Regions from separate parts of the Lysinibacillus irui genome, predicted to be linked through region 1. Evidence: riboswitches for the same ligand, from Rfam matches in the RefSeq annotation. Region 1 holds a riboswitch; the other holds the start of a gene.
The links. A riboswitch is a leader RNA that binds a small molecule or an ion and turns the genes downstream of it on or off. The one in region 1 is predicted to bind cyclic di-AMP.
Positions count from the first base shown of each region.

Region 2: linked by a shared signal. The riboswitch ahead of OU989_RS01215 (APC family permease) and the one ahead of OU989_RS14940 (TrkH family potassium uptake protein) in region 1 are both predicted to bind cyclic di-AMP.

Region 1 covers NZ_CP113527.1:2,948,804-2,955,799, reverse strand. The annotation lists gene mtaB (tRNA (N(6)-L-threonylcarbamoyladenosine(37)-C(2))-methylthiotransferase MtaB) at 1-983, opposite strand, end outside; gene deoC (deoxyribose-phosphate aldolase) at 1,284-1,955, shown strand; gene OU989_RS14960 (spore coat associated protein CotJA) at 2,090-2,314, shown strand; gene OU989_RS14955 (spore coat protein CotJB) at 2,311-2,574, shown strand; gene OU989_RS14950 (manganese catalase family protein) at 2,599-3,168, shown strand; gene OU989_RS14945 (potassium channel family protein) at 3,221-3,877, opposite strand; gene OU989_RS14940 (TrkH family potassium uptake protein) at 3,902-5,239, opposite strand; cyclic di-AMP (ydaO/yuaA leader) riboswitch at 5,340-5,479, opposite strand; gene rpsU (30S ribosomal protein S21) at 5,733-5,906, shown strand; gene OU989_RS14930 (NfeD family protein) at 6,211-6,996, shown strand, end outside.
Region 2 covers NZ_CP113527.1:232,397-239,392, reverse strand. The annotation lists gene OU989_RS01215 (APC family permease) at 1-1,638, opposite strand, end outside; cyclic di-AMP (ydaO/yuaA leader) riboswitch at 1,758-1,906, opposite strand; gene OU989_RS01210 (PepSY domain-containing protein) at 2,105-2,626, opposite strand; gene OU989_RS01205 (PepSY domain-containing protein) at 2,717-3,388, opposite strand; gene OU989_RS01200 (sensor histidine kinase) at 3,385-4,680, opposite strand; gene OU989_RS01195 (response regulator transcription factor) at 4,670-5,365, opposite strand; gene OU989_RS01190 (Nramp family divalent metal transporter) at 5,578-6,843, shown strand; gene OU989_RS01185 (ABC transporter permease) at 6,894-6,996, opposite strand, start outside.

The DNA of each region.
Region 1 (6,996 bases):
TTATGATCACGGATAAAGTTATATGTGTCCATAAACTCTTCTTCTGTCTCGCCAGGGAACCCAACGATTACATCGGAAGTAACAGCTAAATCAGGTAGAGCCTCATGTAATTTTGTTAAGCGCTCACCAAAGAATTCCATTGTATATTTACGACGCATACGTTTTAATACTGTATCAGAACCAGATTGAATCGGAATATGTAAATGATTCACGACAATCTTTGATTCACGTAGTACTTCAATTACTTCATCCGTTAATTGACTAGCCTCAATAGATGAAATACGAAGACGCTTTAAGCCTTTCACATTAGCTTCTAAATCACGTAGTAATTGAGCAAGATTATAATCTTTTAAATCTTGTCCATAGCCACCTGTATGAATACCGGTTAAGACAATTTCAAGATAACCAGCGTCAACTAATTGCTGTGCTTGATGTAATACTTCTTGTGGGTCACGAGAACGCATTAAGCCGCGCGCCCAAGGAATAATACAAAATGTACAGAAATTGTTACAGCCTTCTTGGATTTTTAATGAAGCACGTGTACGGTCTGTAAATGTAGGTACATCCAATTCTTCGTATACACGGTTTTTCATAATATTACGTACAGCATTAATCGGTTGACGTTCCGCACGATATTGTTCAATATAACCAAGTAATTTCGTACGATCTTGTGTTCCGACAACGATATCGACACCAGGGATAGCCATAATTTCTGCAGGGGATGTTTGAGCATAGCATCCTGTTACACAAATAACTGCATCCGGATTTTGGCGGATTGCTCGACGAATAACCTGACGAGATTTTTTATCTCCAGTATTCGTAACTGTACATGTATTAATGACGTAAACGTCTGCCTGTTGATCAAATTCTGTACGATCATAGCCTTCTTCTTTAAACAGCTGCCAAATTGCCTCTGTTTCGTAATGATTTACTTTACAACCTAGAGTATGGAAACTCACGATTTTTGATCGCTCGTTACTCATAATATATATCATCCTTTCAATTCACATTACCTTGTGTTTGCAACATTTAAATAGTTTTTTGGTGTACATATTTTAGATACGTGATTTATGATAACATAAACCTTATGAAATCAGTACATATAAGATTTTTTTGTGAAATAATTAAGTGATTTGCTTCAATATAGTCTTCTGATAACTTCTGTGTTCTTAAAAGTTTACATTTCAGCTTTTATTATATAGAAAGAAATTAGACGCCAACGTGAAAAAATGATATGATTCGAAGAGGTACGTACATCTTGCTTAGTGAAGGAGCGTTTAACAATGGAACAAAATTTTGCGCGTATGATTGATCATACATTATTAAAGGCTGAGGCAACAAAAGAACAAATTGAAACATTATGTGCAGAGGCTAAACAATTTAATTTTGCTTCTGTTTGTGTAAATCCAACGTGGGTTAAACACAGCAGCGAGCTATTACAAGGTTCAGACGTTTTAGTTTGTACCGTTATTGGTTTCCCATTAGGTGCTAATACACCAGCTGTTAAAGCATTTGAAGTAAAAGATGCAATTGCAAACGGTGCAAAAGAAGTAGATATGGTTATTAATATCGGCGCATTAAAGGATAAGAACTACGAACTGGTACAAGCTGATATTGCGGCAGTAGTGGAAGCAGCAAAAGGTCATGCACTTGTAAAAGTGATTATTGAAACTTGTTTATTAACAGATGAAGAAAAAGTGAAAGCATGTGAACTAGCGGTAGCTGCGGGTGCTGACTATGTGAAAACATCTACAGGTTTCTCTACTGGTGGCGCAACAGCAGAAGATATTGCGCTTATGCGTAAAACAGTAGGTCCTGAACTGGGCGTTAAAGCTTCAGGTGGTGTTCGTAGCTTAGAAGACATGAAAAAAATGGTGGAAGCTGGTGCTACGCGTATTGGGGCAAGCTCTGGTGTGGCCATTATGAACGGTTTAATTGCTGATTCTAACTATTAAAATTCGTATATCGATTGGCCACAAGCTAATACAATTTATTGTAGGAGCTTGTGGCTTCTTTGTGTGCAATTAGAATAATATTTTTTTCTTCACATATACTCCACTGATGAATGTGAATCAGGAAGGAGGATGCCATGTTTACACAGTATAAGTATTGGAAGCCTTATATTAGCCCCTTTGATCCCTGTAAGCCCATAGAAGTAAAGTATTATTCAACGCCACCACAACTATATATGGGTTTTCAACCACCCGGACTACCACAATTCCAAACCCCAAGGGAAGCTTTAATGGCTGGAACACTATGGCCCCAATTATTTAGCCCATACCCAATTCCCCTAAAAAGGAGGGATGAAGCATGACTAAAAAGATGCCACCAGAATTTTATAAACAATTAGAAGAAATTCAGGCAATTGATTTCGTCATCGTTGAATTAAACCTCTATTTAGACACCCATCCACACGATTATGATGCCATTCAGCAATTTAATGAAAATACAGAGAAAAGTATGAAGCTCAAAATTGATTTTGAACAAAAATATGGACCGCTCATGAATTTTGGGAGAAGTTATTCGAATTATCCTTTTAACTGGATTGATACACCATGGCCATGGCAAGTCTAATCTAAAGACTAGGAGGAATAATCTTTGTGGTATTACGAAAAAAAGCTCCAGTATCCGGTGAAAGTTAGTACATGTAATCCAATGCTTGCTAAGTTTTTAATAGAGCAATATGGAGGAGCAGATGGGGAACTGGCAGCGGCCCTTCGCTATATGAACCAGCGCTATACCATTCCAGACAAAGTGGTAGGGCTCTTAACCGATATAGCGACTGAGGAATTTTCTCATTTAGAAATGATTGCTACGATGATTTATAAGCTAACAAAAGACGCTACGCCAGAAATGCTAAAGGAAGCGGGTCTAGGGGATCATTACGTGAATCATGATAAAGCATTATTTTATCAGAATGCTTCAGGAGTACCATTTACAGCAACCTATATTCAGGCTAAGGGAGATCCTATTGCGGATTTGTATGAGGATATTGCGGCTGAAGAAAAAGCGCGTGCCACATATCAATGGATTATCGATTTATCAGATGATACGGATTTAAATGATAGCTTGAAGTTTTTACGTGAACGTGAGGTTGTCCATTCCCAGCGTTTTAGAGAGGCAGTAGAAATTTTAAAAGATGACAGAAATCAGAAGAAAATTTTCTAAGACAAAAAATGGATGGCTGTATTCAAGTGAACTTGAAACAGCCTTTTCTTTGCTATTGAATGTTGGAAAATAAAGTAAGATCTTCTCGATGACCGATCATCACCAATAAATCTTCCTTTTCAATAATTTGCTCTGGAGAAGGAGAAATAATAATTTCACCTTCACGCACAATCGCAATCACACTGACGTTATATTTTGCACGTAAATCTAAATCCCGTAAATTATGCCCAGCCATTTTGGAGGGAATCATAATTTCTTCAATACTGTATTCCTTGGATAGTTCGATATAATTCAGCATATTGGGGGATAGTAGCTGATTTGCCACGCGCTCTCCCATATCTCGTTCAGGATAAATAATCCAATCAGCACCAACTTTATCTAAGACTTGCCCATGTCTTTTACCAAGTGCCTTTGCAATAACCTTTTTGATTCCTAGCTCTTTTAATAAGGACACAGTTAAAATACTAGACTGCATATCGTTACCGATTGCCACAATGACACAATCGAAGTTTCCTATACCAAGGGATGTTAAAGCTTTTTCTTCTGTTGTATCAGCTACTACTGCATGGGTTACATAAGGTTCTGCATCCTCAACTCTTTCTTCATTTACATCAATTCCTAATATTTCTTGTCCCGCTTCATGTAATCGTCGGGCGACACTTGTTCCGAATCTTCCTAAGCCTATTACGGCATATTGTTTGATTGCCATAGATCACACACTCCTCTAATTTGATTATCCAATCATAATATTTCCTTTTGGATGTCGAAAAGCCTCTTTTTTTCGTCGTTTTGTAATGGCGAAAGCTATAGTTAATGGACCAAGTCTTCCAGCGAACATTGTCAAAATAATAAGAACACGACCACCTGGTGTTAGTTCTGGCGTTAGTCCCATCGAAAGACCAACAGTAGCAAAGGCAGAGGTAGCCTCAAATAAATACATCATGAAGCTATGCCGTTGTTCAATAATACTAAGAAGAATTGTCACAACTATAACAATCATGGCGCCACACATTGTGACAGTTAACGCTTTTAAAATGGTTTCGTTGACAATTCGACGTTTAAATAAAACAACATCTTCTTTCCCTCTGATTTGTGACCACATGGTAGCTACTAATACAGCGAAGGTTGTAATCTTAATACCACCAGCAGTGGAACCAGACCCAGCTCCTATAAACATTAAGAGAATGATTAAAAATAATGTGGAATGGGTTAAGTCACCAATTGCAAGAGTATTGGACCCAGCTGTTCTTGGTGTTACAGCTTGATAAAAAGAACCTAATATTTTGCCCCACTCAGATAATGGACCGATTGTTTTTGAATTGCTATATTCAAATAAAAAAATCAAAATGGTTGCGCTAGCAGTCAATAGAAGTGTAGTCGCTAAGACAATTTTTGTATGGACGGAGAGCCTTTTTGTCTTTCGATATTCATACAATTCATTCATGACAATAAATCCTAAGCCACCAATTGTAATTAGCGCACAAATTGTCAAAACAACAAATGGGTCATCTACGTAGGATGTCATTCCGTTAAAACCACCCATTAAATCAAATCCTGCGTTGTTGAAATTAGAAATGGCATGAAAAAATCCAAAATAAAAAGCTTTTCCTATCGGCATGTCAAATGAAAAACGAATAGTTAAAATAAGGCCGCCGATTATTTCAATTAACGCTGTAAAGAGCAATATTCTTTTTACTAATTTAACAAGACCAGCAATCGAAATATTATTGAATGCTTCTTTTAGCAACAATCTTTCTTTTAAAGAAATTTTCTTTCCAAGTATTAAAAATAATAAAGTTGCAAATGTCATAAATCCTAGGCCACCGATTTGGATTAATGATAATATCACCAATTCTCCAAAAATGGAAAATGTATCTCCTGTATCCACAACAATCAACCCTGTGACACAAGTTGCAGAGGTAGCGGTGAATAATGCATCTAAAAAGGGTAGTCCGTTCCCATCCTCAGTGGAGAAAGGCAGCGTTAAAAGAAACGTCCCTATCACAATAATCAATGCAAAACCAAGTACGAGAATTTTGGGAGGATTTAATGTATTTTTAAAATTGTTCATCGTGTTCTCCTTAATCTTTTATTAAACGGCATAATAAAAAGACCTACTAAAAAAGCATGCACAGGCATAGAAAAACATGCTTTTAATGGTGGTCTTGTATGACCTCCTTCGCTTTAGCCGACGAAGTTAGCTGACGGGTAGGATGGCGAAAGAGATTCTCATCCCTTCTGCAATAGCAGAATTAACCCCAAAAGATTGGGTCCTCCGTTCTCAACGTTTGAGATTTGGCCGATATGAAATTGAATGTGATTATTCTACGCCCATATTCTATTTTTTGTAAACCCCTTAATTAATAGGAAAATGTAATTATTTTATATTGTGAGCGAAATATTCATTAATAATTCGAGCAAAAATAAAACCAAAAATTCACTTGATATTTTCGCACACTTTCTATTGACCATTATTAGACAATACGATATAATTTTTTAGTACACAACAGAAGGTTATTTGCCTAATTGTGTATTGACGTGTGTTCGGAGGGAGGGAAAGAGAGATGTCAAAAACTGTCGTTCGCAAAAACGAATCGCTTGAAGATGCTCTTCGCCGCTTCAAACGTACTGTATCAAAAAGTGGTACAATTCAAGAAGTTAGAAAGCGCGAGTTCTACGAAAAACCTAGCGTAAAACGTAAAAAGAAATCAGAAGCTGCACGTAAACGTAAGTGGTAATTTAATTTCCCATTAAAAATCCCTACGTTCATAACACGCAATTGTATGATTCACTGAGCAGACAAAGTTATACCTGAGATTAATCACAATGTTGATTAATTTCAGGTATTTTACATTGCTCATTCTTACGTACATAAGAAAAAGCCGAATGAAATCAAGTTGATTCATTCGGCTTTTTTGTACATACTAAGTGTTGGTATTTGGAATAGAATTAAAGAAGTTAATAAACTTTTAAGATTTGTGAAACTTTTCGCATGATAGACCGTATATAAGAGGAGAAGCATGTTAGAAGGGAGGGAAAAAGGTGCGAAAACGGAGAATCCTCAGCTATCTATTAGTAATATGGATGACTTTTTTGTTAGCGTTTCCATTAACTTCGGCTTTTGCAAGCAGTAAGGTCTACCAGGTTCCTATTCATAATGAAGTAGAGCGAGGACTTCACGCATTTTTAGAACGAGCTTTTAAAGAGGCTGAAGAAAATAATGCCGAGGCCATTATCTTAGATATACATACGCCTGGTGGCTTTGTAAATGCAGCAAGTGATATCGCCATGCTTATGGATGCCTCGGATATACGTAAGATTGCTTTTATTAATAAGGATGCCCATTCAGCAGGTGCTTTTTTAGCATTACATGCGGATGAAATCTACATGGTACCAAATGGAACAATCGGTGCAGCAGCGGTCATTGATTCAGCTGGGAATGCAGCAGATTTAAAGGCAAATAGTGCCTGGCTTGCTCAAATGCAAGCAGCAGCAGAAACATCTGGGCGTGATCCAAAGTACGCTTTAGCAATGGCTGATTCTAATTATGACCTGCCTGAATATCGTGCGGAAGGGAAAAACTTGTTAACTTTATCAGCCTCTGAAGCATTAAAGGTCAAGTACTCTGAAGGAACAGTTAAAAATTTTCAAAAGCTATTAGAGGTAACCAACCTGAATGGTAGCGATGTTGTTTCAATCGAACCGACCTTTTCTGAAAAATTGGCTCGTTTTATTACAAATCCAATCATTGTCCCGATTTTATTATCAATCGCAAGTTTAGGACTTGTGATGGAGCTCTATTCGCCAGGCTTTGGCGTTCCAGGTATA
Region 2 (6,996 bases), 1.7 Mb from region 1:
AAATTTAATCAATGGCTGTGTGATACTGCGATATGGTGAATAATAAGTTACTAGTCGTACATCTGGTTGCCAGGCCTTCCATTTCTCTTCAAAAGCCTTTGCATCCGCTTGGTCGAAGGCTACGTAAAATGCAATTACCTTCTCAACATGTAATGATTTCGCATAATGAAGGGAATTTTCAACAACTTTCGTTATACCTGCTACTGGTACAATAAAAACATTCCCCTCAATAGCAGCTAGTTCCTCATGATTTAATCTTAATTGTTCTCCAACGGCCTGATAATGGAGCTTAATCCGATGGAATAGAAAAATAATAATTGGTAAAAAGATAAACACTGGCCATACTTGAGGCATTTTTGTTACAAAAAACATCATCGCTACGATGAAAGAAATAGCAGCACCAATTGTGTTGATCGTAAATTTTGCAATCCATCCTTTAGGTTTATCACGCCACCATTTTCGCATCATTCCTGTTTGCGCTAATGTAAACGGAATAAATACCCCTACAGCATATAGTGGAATTAAATGCTCAGTTGCTCCATCAAATAAAATGATTAAGACAATAGCCGCTGCACCTAGCATCAGGATGCCATTTGAATAACCAAGACGGTCTCCACGAATTTGGAATATTCTTGGGATAAAGCCATCCTTTGATAAATTTACTGCTAACAAAGGAAATGCTGAGTAACCTGTATTTGCAGCAAGAACTAAAATCATTGCCGTTGTACCCTGGACAATGTAATAAAATAGATTTCTACCTACGCTCGCTTCTGCAAGTTGAGAAACAACTGTAGCTTCCGCTGTTGGCGCAATCCCATAAAAATAAGCCAAACTAACAATGCCTATAAATAAAACGGCTAAAATAGCACCCATTGCTAAAAGCGTTTTAGCTGCGTTATTAGGAGCAGGATTTTTAAAATTAGGGATGGCATTTGAAATAGCCTCTACCCCTGTTAAAGCTGAGCTCCCTGATGCAAATGCCTTTAATAAAATAAATAAACTAATTCCTGCAACCGGTGTACCGACCTTTGGATGTAGCTCTGCTGGCACCTGACCAGTTGCGACATGATAGAGCCCCATTCCAATTAACAAGAGCATAACACCTACAAACAGATAGACTGGGTATGCCAAAATAGAAGCAGATTCTGTTACACCACGTAAGTTTAAGATTGTTAAAAAAACCACAAAGAATATAGCAATGGGTACATTGTAGGGGTGGAGGCTTGGAAATGCCGAAGTAATGGCATCTGTACCTGCTGATACACTTACCGCTACTGTTAAAATATAATCAACAAGTAAGGACCCTCCAGCCACAAGACCTGCATTTACCCCTAAATTCTCCCGTGATACTACATAGGCCCCTCCCCCATGTGGATAGGCGAAAATAACTTGACGATAGGAGAGAATTAGTGCCACAAGCAAGATAACGACTCCAGCAGCAATTGGTAGAGAGTACCAAAGGGCAAGTGTACCCACTGTCATCAGGACAATTAAAATTTGTTCTGGTCCATAGGCTACTGAAGACAAGGCATCTGATGATAATATGGCTAATGCCTTTGTTTTACTAAGCTTTTGTTCCCCTAACGCATCGGATCTTAATGGTTTACCGATTACATAACGTTTGAATGAGGATTTCATTGTTAAACACCTTCTAGTTTTATAGAGTGTGTTTCGCCTTTCTAAATAAGATCAAAAAACGCCTACAAGTCATCACTAAATAAGACTTGTAGACGCTCATCCGTCTGCCAAGCTCCAACTTTTCTGCTCTTAACGCTTACGAGGTTAGCTGTCGGATTCGGGCCTGAGTAGCCCTACTCTTCAAATGAAGAGATTCACCCCAAGGATGGCTGATGCCATCCGTCAAAAATGGGTCCCCCGCGTTTAGTTGCTTCAGCGATTTAGAAATTTGAAACTTTTATAATGATGTCATATTACGCCTGTCAATTAAAAAAGTAAAGAAGAAAATTTTTCACTTTTATGAGAGAAAAACATAGACTTTTTTTAGAAATCGTTTGGAATTCACCTACGAATGCCAAGCAAATATTCGTAGAACAACAAAAGGCTACTGTAAAAGTATGCTCTACTTTTACGGTAGCCCTCTATATTAGTCATTATAATCCTGTTCAAAATCAACAATATTCCCCGTCATAGAATCCACATCTACTTCATATTCATATTGACCATCTTTCAATTCAATTTCATAGATACCATCATCGAGCTTAATTTTTGTTACAGTACCTTTTGCTTTCTTTAAGGCTGTTTCGATAGCTTGCTCTTTAGTAATGATAGTAGTTGCTGTAGTTGCTAGTTTATTGTCGTCCATATCATCGTTATCTCGACGTTCTTTTTTCTGCTTGAGTAATTTCCCAGTATAAGCATCAAATTTCAAATCATATTCTTCTGTATCAGTATAGACCTCTACTTCATAAATAGAACGATACTGATTTTTGTCTAACTCGATATCCGCTACTGTACCATCAACTACTGTAAGGGCCTTCTTCTCAATCTCTTGCATTGTTAACACCTTTTTTTCTTGAGCATCTCCAGATAATAATGTTGTCGAGCCAATCGCTGCACCAACCCCAAGTGTAACTACTAATGCTGGAATCATAATCATTTTTTTCATATCTATCTCTCCTTTGTTTTATCTATTCTTAGCTTACCAAGCAAAGATGATAGAACTATAAGAGAAACATTAGAATTTCATGAGAATGAATTATTGATCATCATCCCATGTAATGGACAGAACTTCCCCTGAAACAGCATGGATTTGAAAAGTGGCTTCGTCATCCTGTGTTTCAATTTCAATTAAATAATAACCACCTTCTGCCGTTTCTTCAAAATCAACTGAGTCCACTTCCCCCGTCAATTGTCCTAGCGCTATTTGAATAGCCTGTTGTTCAGTAATTATAGGTTCTTCTACAGGTGGTTTATGCGGCTCAACATTTTCCACCGATACTATTTCACCCGAGTAGGCATTGACAGTTAAATCTTTTTGTTGGTTTTCTTTCTCAACACGTACCGTATAAGTGGTATCTGTTAACTTGATACTTTCAACATCACCATATTTCTGTTTTACCATTTGTCTTATTTGCTTTTCAGTTAACAATAACTTCGTTTGTCCTTCTTTTATTGTTAAATCAGTTACCTGTTGTGTTTTAGCATCTAGCATAGCTATATACTTGACATTGTCACGTGTAAAAAACATTTCATAGATGTCTCCTTGTTTCTTCACCTGCGTAACATGGGCTTTATAGATGGCTTCAATATGGTTTATAGCCTCTGACTTGCTAAGTGGTTCAACATGAAAATAGCGATACTGAATAAACCACAGCGTTCCACTACAAAGAAGGAGAATAACAATTATTATCAGAACCCATTTTTTCATTGCTCCTCCTCCTTTGGTATACATAGGGTAAAGCTTGTTCCTTCTCCAAGTGTACTTTTCACATCAATGGTTATGCCCAGTTGTTCTGCAAGCTCATGGGCTATCGCAAGCCCTAATCCAGAGCCACCTGTCTTACGATTTCGATCCTCTGTTACCCGATAAAAACGCTCAAACAAATGAGGTAAGTGCTCCTCTGGAATACCTATACCAAAATCTTGGATGGTAATGCAGGCATGATTGGTTGTTTCTGCTGTAAGAATACGCACCTCATCCTCACTATACTTTCTAGCATTATCGAGCAAAATAAAAAGTAGTTGCTTCAAGATTTTTTCATCACTATAAATAAATCTTGGAAGCTTCGCATCGACTATAAATGTTCGATGATAAGCCTGCTGCATTTGTGAGGCAACTTTCTGCAAGAACGGTTCAAGCTCTAGCTGTTCCAAATGAATAGCCAGATGCTCATTATTTTTAGCTAGTTCTAGCAATTGTAGTACCATTTCATGCATGCGAGTCGATTCATTAGCGATCGCTTGTAATGATTCTTGCGCAACTTCACGATTATCAAAGCCTCTTCGAAGGAGTAATTTTGCATAGCTTTCAATAACGGTAATCGGCGTTTTTAGCTCATGGGAAGCATTTGAAACAAACTCTTGTTGCTTTTGATAATGCTGTTCAAGCTTCTCCATCATCATATTAAAGGTACGATTAATGTTTGTTAACTCGTCTCCACCCTTTTCAGGAATATCTATTTTTTCATATTTCCCTGTCGCTGCACTTTTACGCATAGTAATGTTTAAACGCTCTAGTGGTAATAAAATTAAGCGCCCAAGTACTAAGCTTGCTAAGAAAATGGGGAGCGTTGCCATAATAGATACAACGACTAAGATCACCTTTAGTAAGTCTAATGTCTGCTCTACCTCTTCCATGGATTGCTGTAATGTTATGTCTACAACTGTTCCGTCTATCCAAATGGTAGGCATCGTGTAGGTAATGGAAGGGACCTCTGGCATTTCAAGTGTAGCCTGAACCTTTGTTTTCAAACGCTCTCCATCATAAATATAGACAGCACCGTCCGTTGGCATATATACCCTTAATACTTGCTGGAGGTTGGTTTGTGCATTTAACTGACTCAGTGAAGAGCTTAAATCATTTGCCCGTGACTGGAGCTGATTGTATTCCGTATCATAGGCAAATTTCTCATACAAAAAATAAATGCCATTAGTAGTTGCCACTAAAATGACAAGCATGAGCATCGTTGTTAGTAAATGAATTTTTGTTTTAAGTCTCATAGCTATGTTCCTTTAGCACATACCCAACTCCACGAACCGTTTGAATAATGGGCTTTGCATTAGCAGCTTCAAGCTTTTGTCGGACATAACGAATATAAACATCTACAACATTTGTATCTCCATAATAATCATAGCCCCATACAGCCTCTAGAATTTGCTCTCTAGTCAGTACCTGTTTTGGATGCTTTAGTAAATAGAACAACAAATCATATTCTCGGGGTGTCAGTTGAATCTCCTTATCAAAATATACAACTTCTCTTGTTTGCTCGTTTATAGATAAATGTCCAAATGTGAGAGCAGCTTGCTTTGGACTAGTCTTTTGTGAAAAACGTAAAGCATTGCGAATACGCGCAAGCAGCTCCTCAATTTCAAACGGTTTTGTCACATAATCATTGGCGCCTAAATCTAGCCCCTTTACTTTATCCTCCACCTCACTTTTGGCAGTCAGCATAATAATAGGTGTTTGGGTTTCTGTTGCACGAATTCGCTTTAGCACGTCAATACCACTCATCTCAGGTAGCATGACATCCAGTAGGATTAAATCCCATTGCTGCTCACGATATTGAAGTAAACCATCTGTTCCTGTATGAGCCATTACTGCTTCATAGCCTTCAAATTGAAGCTCTAACTGTAGCACTCGCCCAATTTTTTCTTCATCTTCTATAATTAAAATTCGATTGGTCATGTCGAATCCATCCTTCACCTTTTCTTTTCATCGTAAACGATGCAAGCGGTGAAAGTCTAATTAGAAAATGATGAGAATTGTCCATACTTATTAAACAAAAGATAATGCAAACTACTTCACTTTTTTTATTCCTAGCGTTAGAATACTAATATCTTATTTTCCTATAGGAAACTTTATTTCGTTGATGATACTTTTTGAAACGAGGGAACAATATGGTTTATAAACGAGTCACAAAATCGCCAGCCGAGGCTGTTTTAGACGGAGATATAAAAGGTTGGCGACGCTTTTTACCGTTTTTAGGGCCCGCTTTCATTGCAGCCGTAGCTTATATCGACCCTGGCAATTTTGCCACAAATATAACAGCAGGCTCACAATATGGCTACTTGCTACTTTGGGTAATTGCCTTTTCCAATTTAATGGCTGTTTTAATTCAATCCTTATCTGCAAAGCTTGGAATCGCGACAGGAAAAAACCTACCTGAAGTGGCACGCGAGCATTTTTCTAAAAAAACCTCTATATTCCTTTGGATTCAGGCAGAGTTAGTTATCATTGCCACAGACCTCGCGGAATTCATCGGAGCAGCCTTAGGGCTTTATTTGTTATTTAATATTCCAATGCTACCAGCAGCATTGATTACAGCGGTTGGCTCATTTGCTATTTTAGAACTCCAAAGACGAGGATTCAGAGCCTTTGAAGCGGGGATTTCTGGTATGGTTTTAATTGTCGTATTAGCATTTGCCTTCCAAACATTTTTAGCGCAGCCAGCATGGGGCGATGTGGCGATTGGCATGTTCACACCACACTTTGAAGGTGTAGATTCACTATTATTAGCAACAGGTATTTTAGGTGCAACCGTCATGCCTCATGCTATTTACTTACATTCTTCATTAACTCAAAGCCGTATTATTGGTCGTAATGAAGAAGAAAAAAGACGCATTTTCCGTTTTGAATTTATTGATATTATCATCGCTATGATTATTGCTGGAGCTATTAATATGAGCATGCTTATTATCGCCGCAGCAGTATTCCATACACAAGGCGTTGTAGTTGAAGATTTAGATGTTGCCTATAACGGCTTAAAAGAGGCTCTTGGCCCATTGGCTGCCATTTCTTTTGGTCTTGGTTTACTTATTGCAGGGCTTGCTAGCTCCTCTGTAGGGACTTTAGCCGGTGATGTAGTCATGCAAGGCTTTATTCAAAGAAAAATACCTCTTTATTTACGTAGAGCAATTACCATGGTACCTCCACTTGCAATCATTGCATCTGGTGTGAATGCAACCTATGCTCTAGTTCTTAGTCAGGTTGTTTTATCATTTGGTATTGCCTTTGCACTTATCCCTCTTGTTATGTTTACAAGTAAACGAGACATCATGGGTAGCCTAGTTAATCACCGTATTACAACAATTTTGGGTTGGTTTGTCGTAGTCATTGTTGTTACGCTGAATATTTACTTACTGTGGGAAACAATATTTGGATAATAAAAAGCCAGGTACTCTGTAGATAGAATGAGTACCTGGTATTTTTTTGATTAAACATCCACCTTTTCAATATTTCTAATGGCTAAATAGGCAATGCCTAGACCTACAATTGCTAAAGTAATAGGAATAAAAATAATATCGTTTAACGTAAAG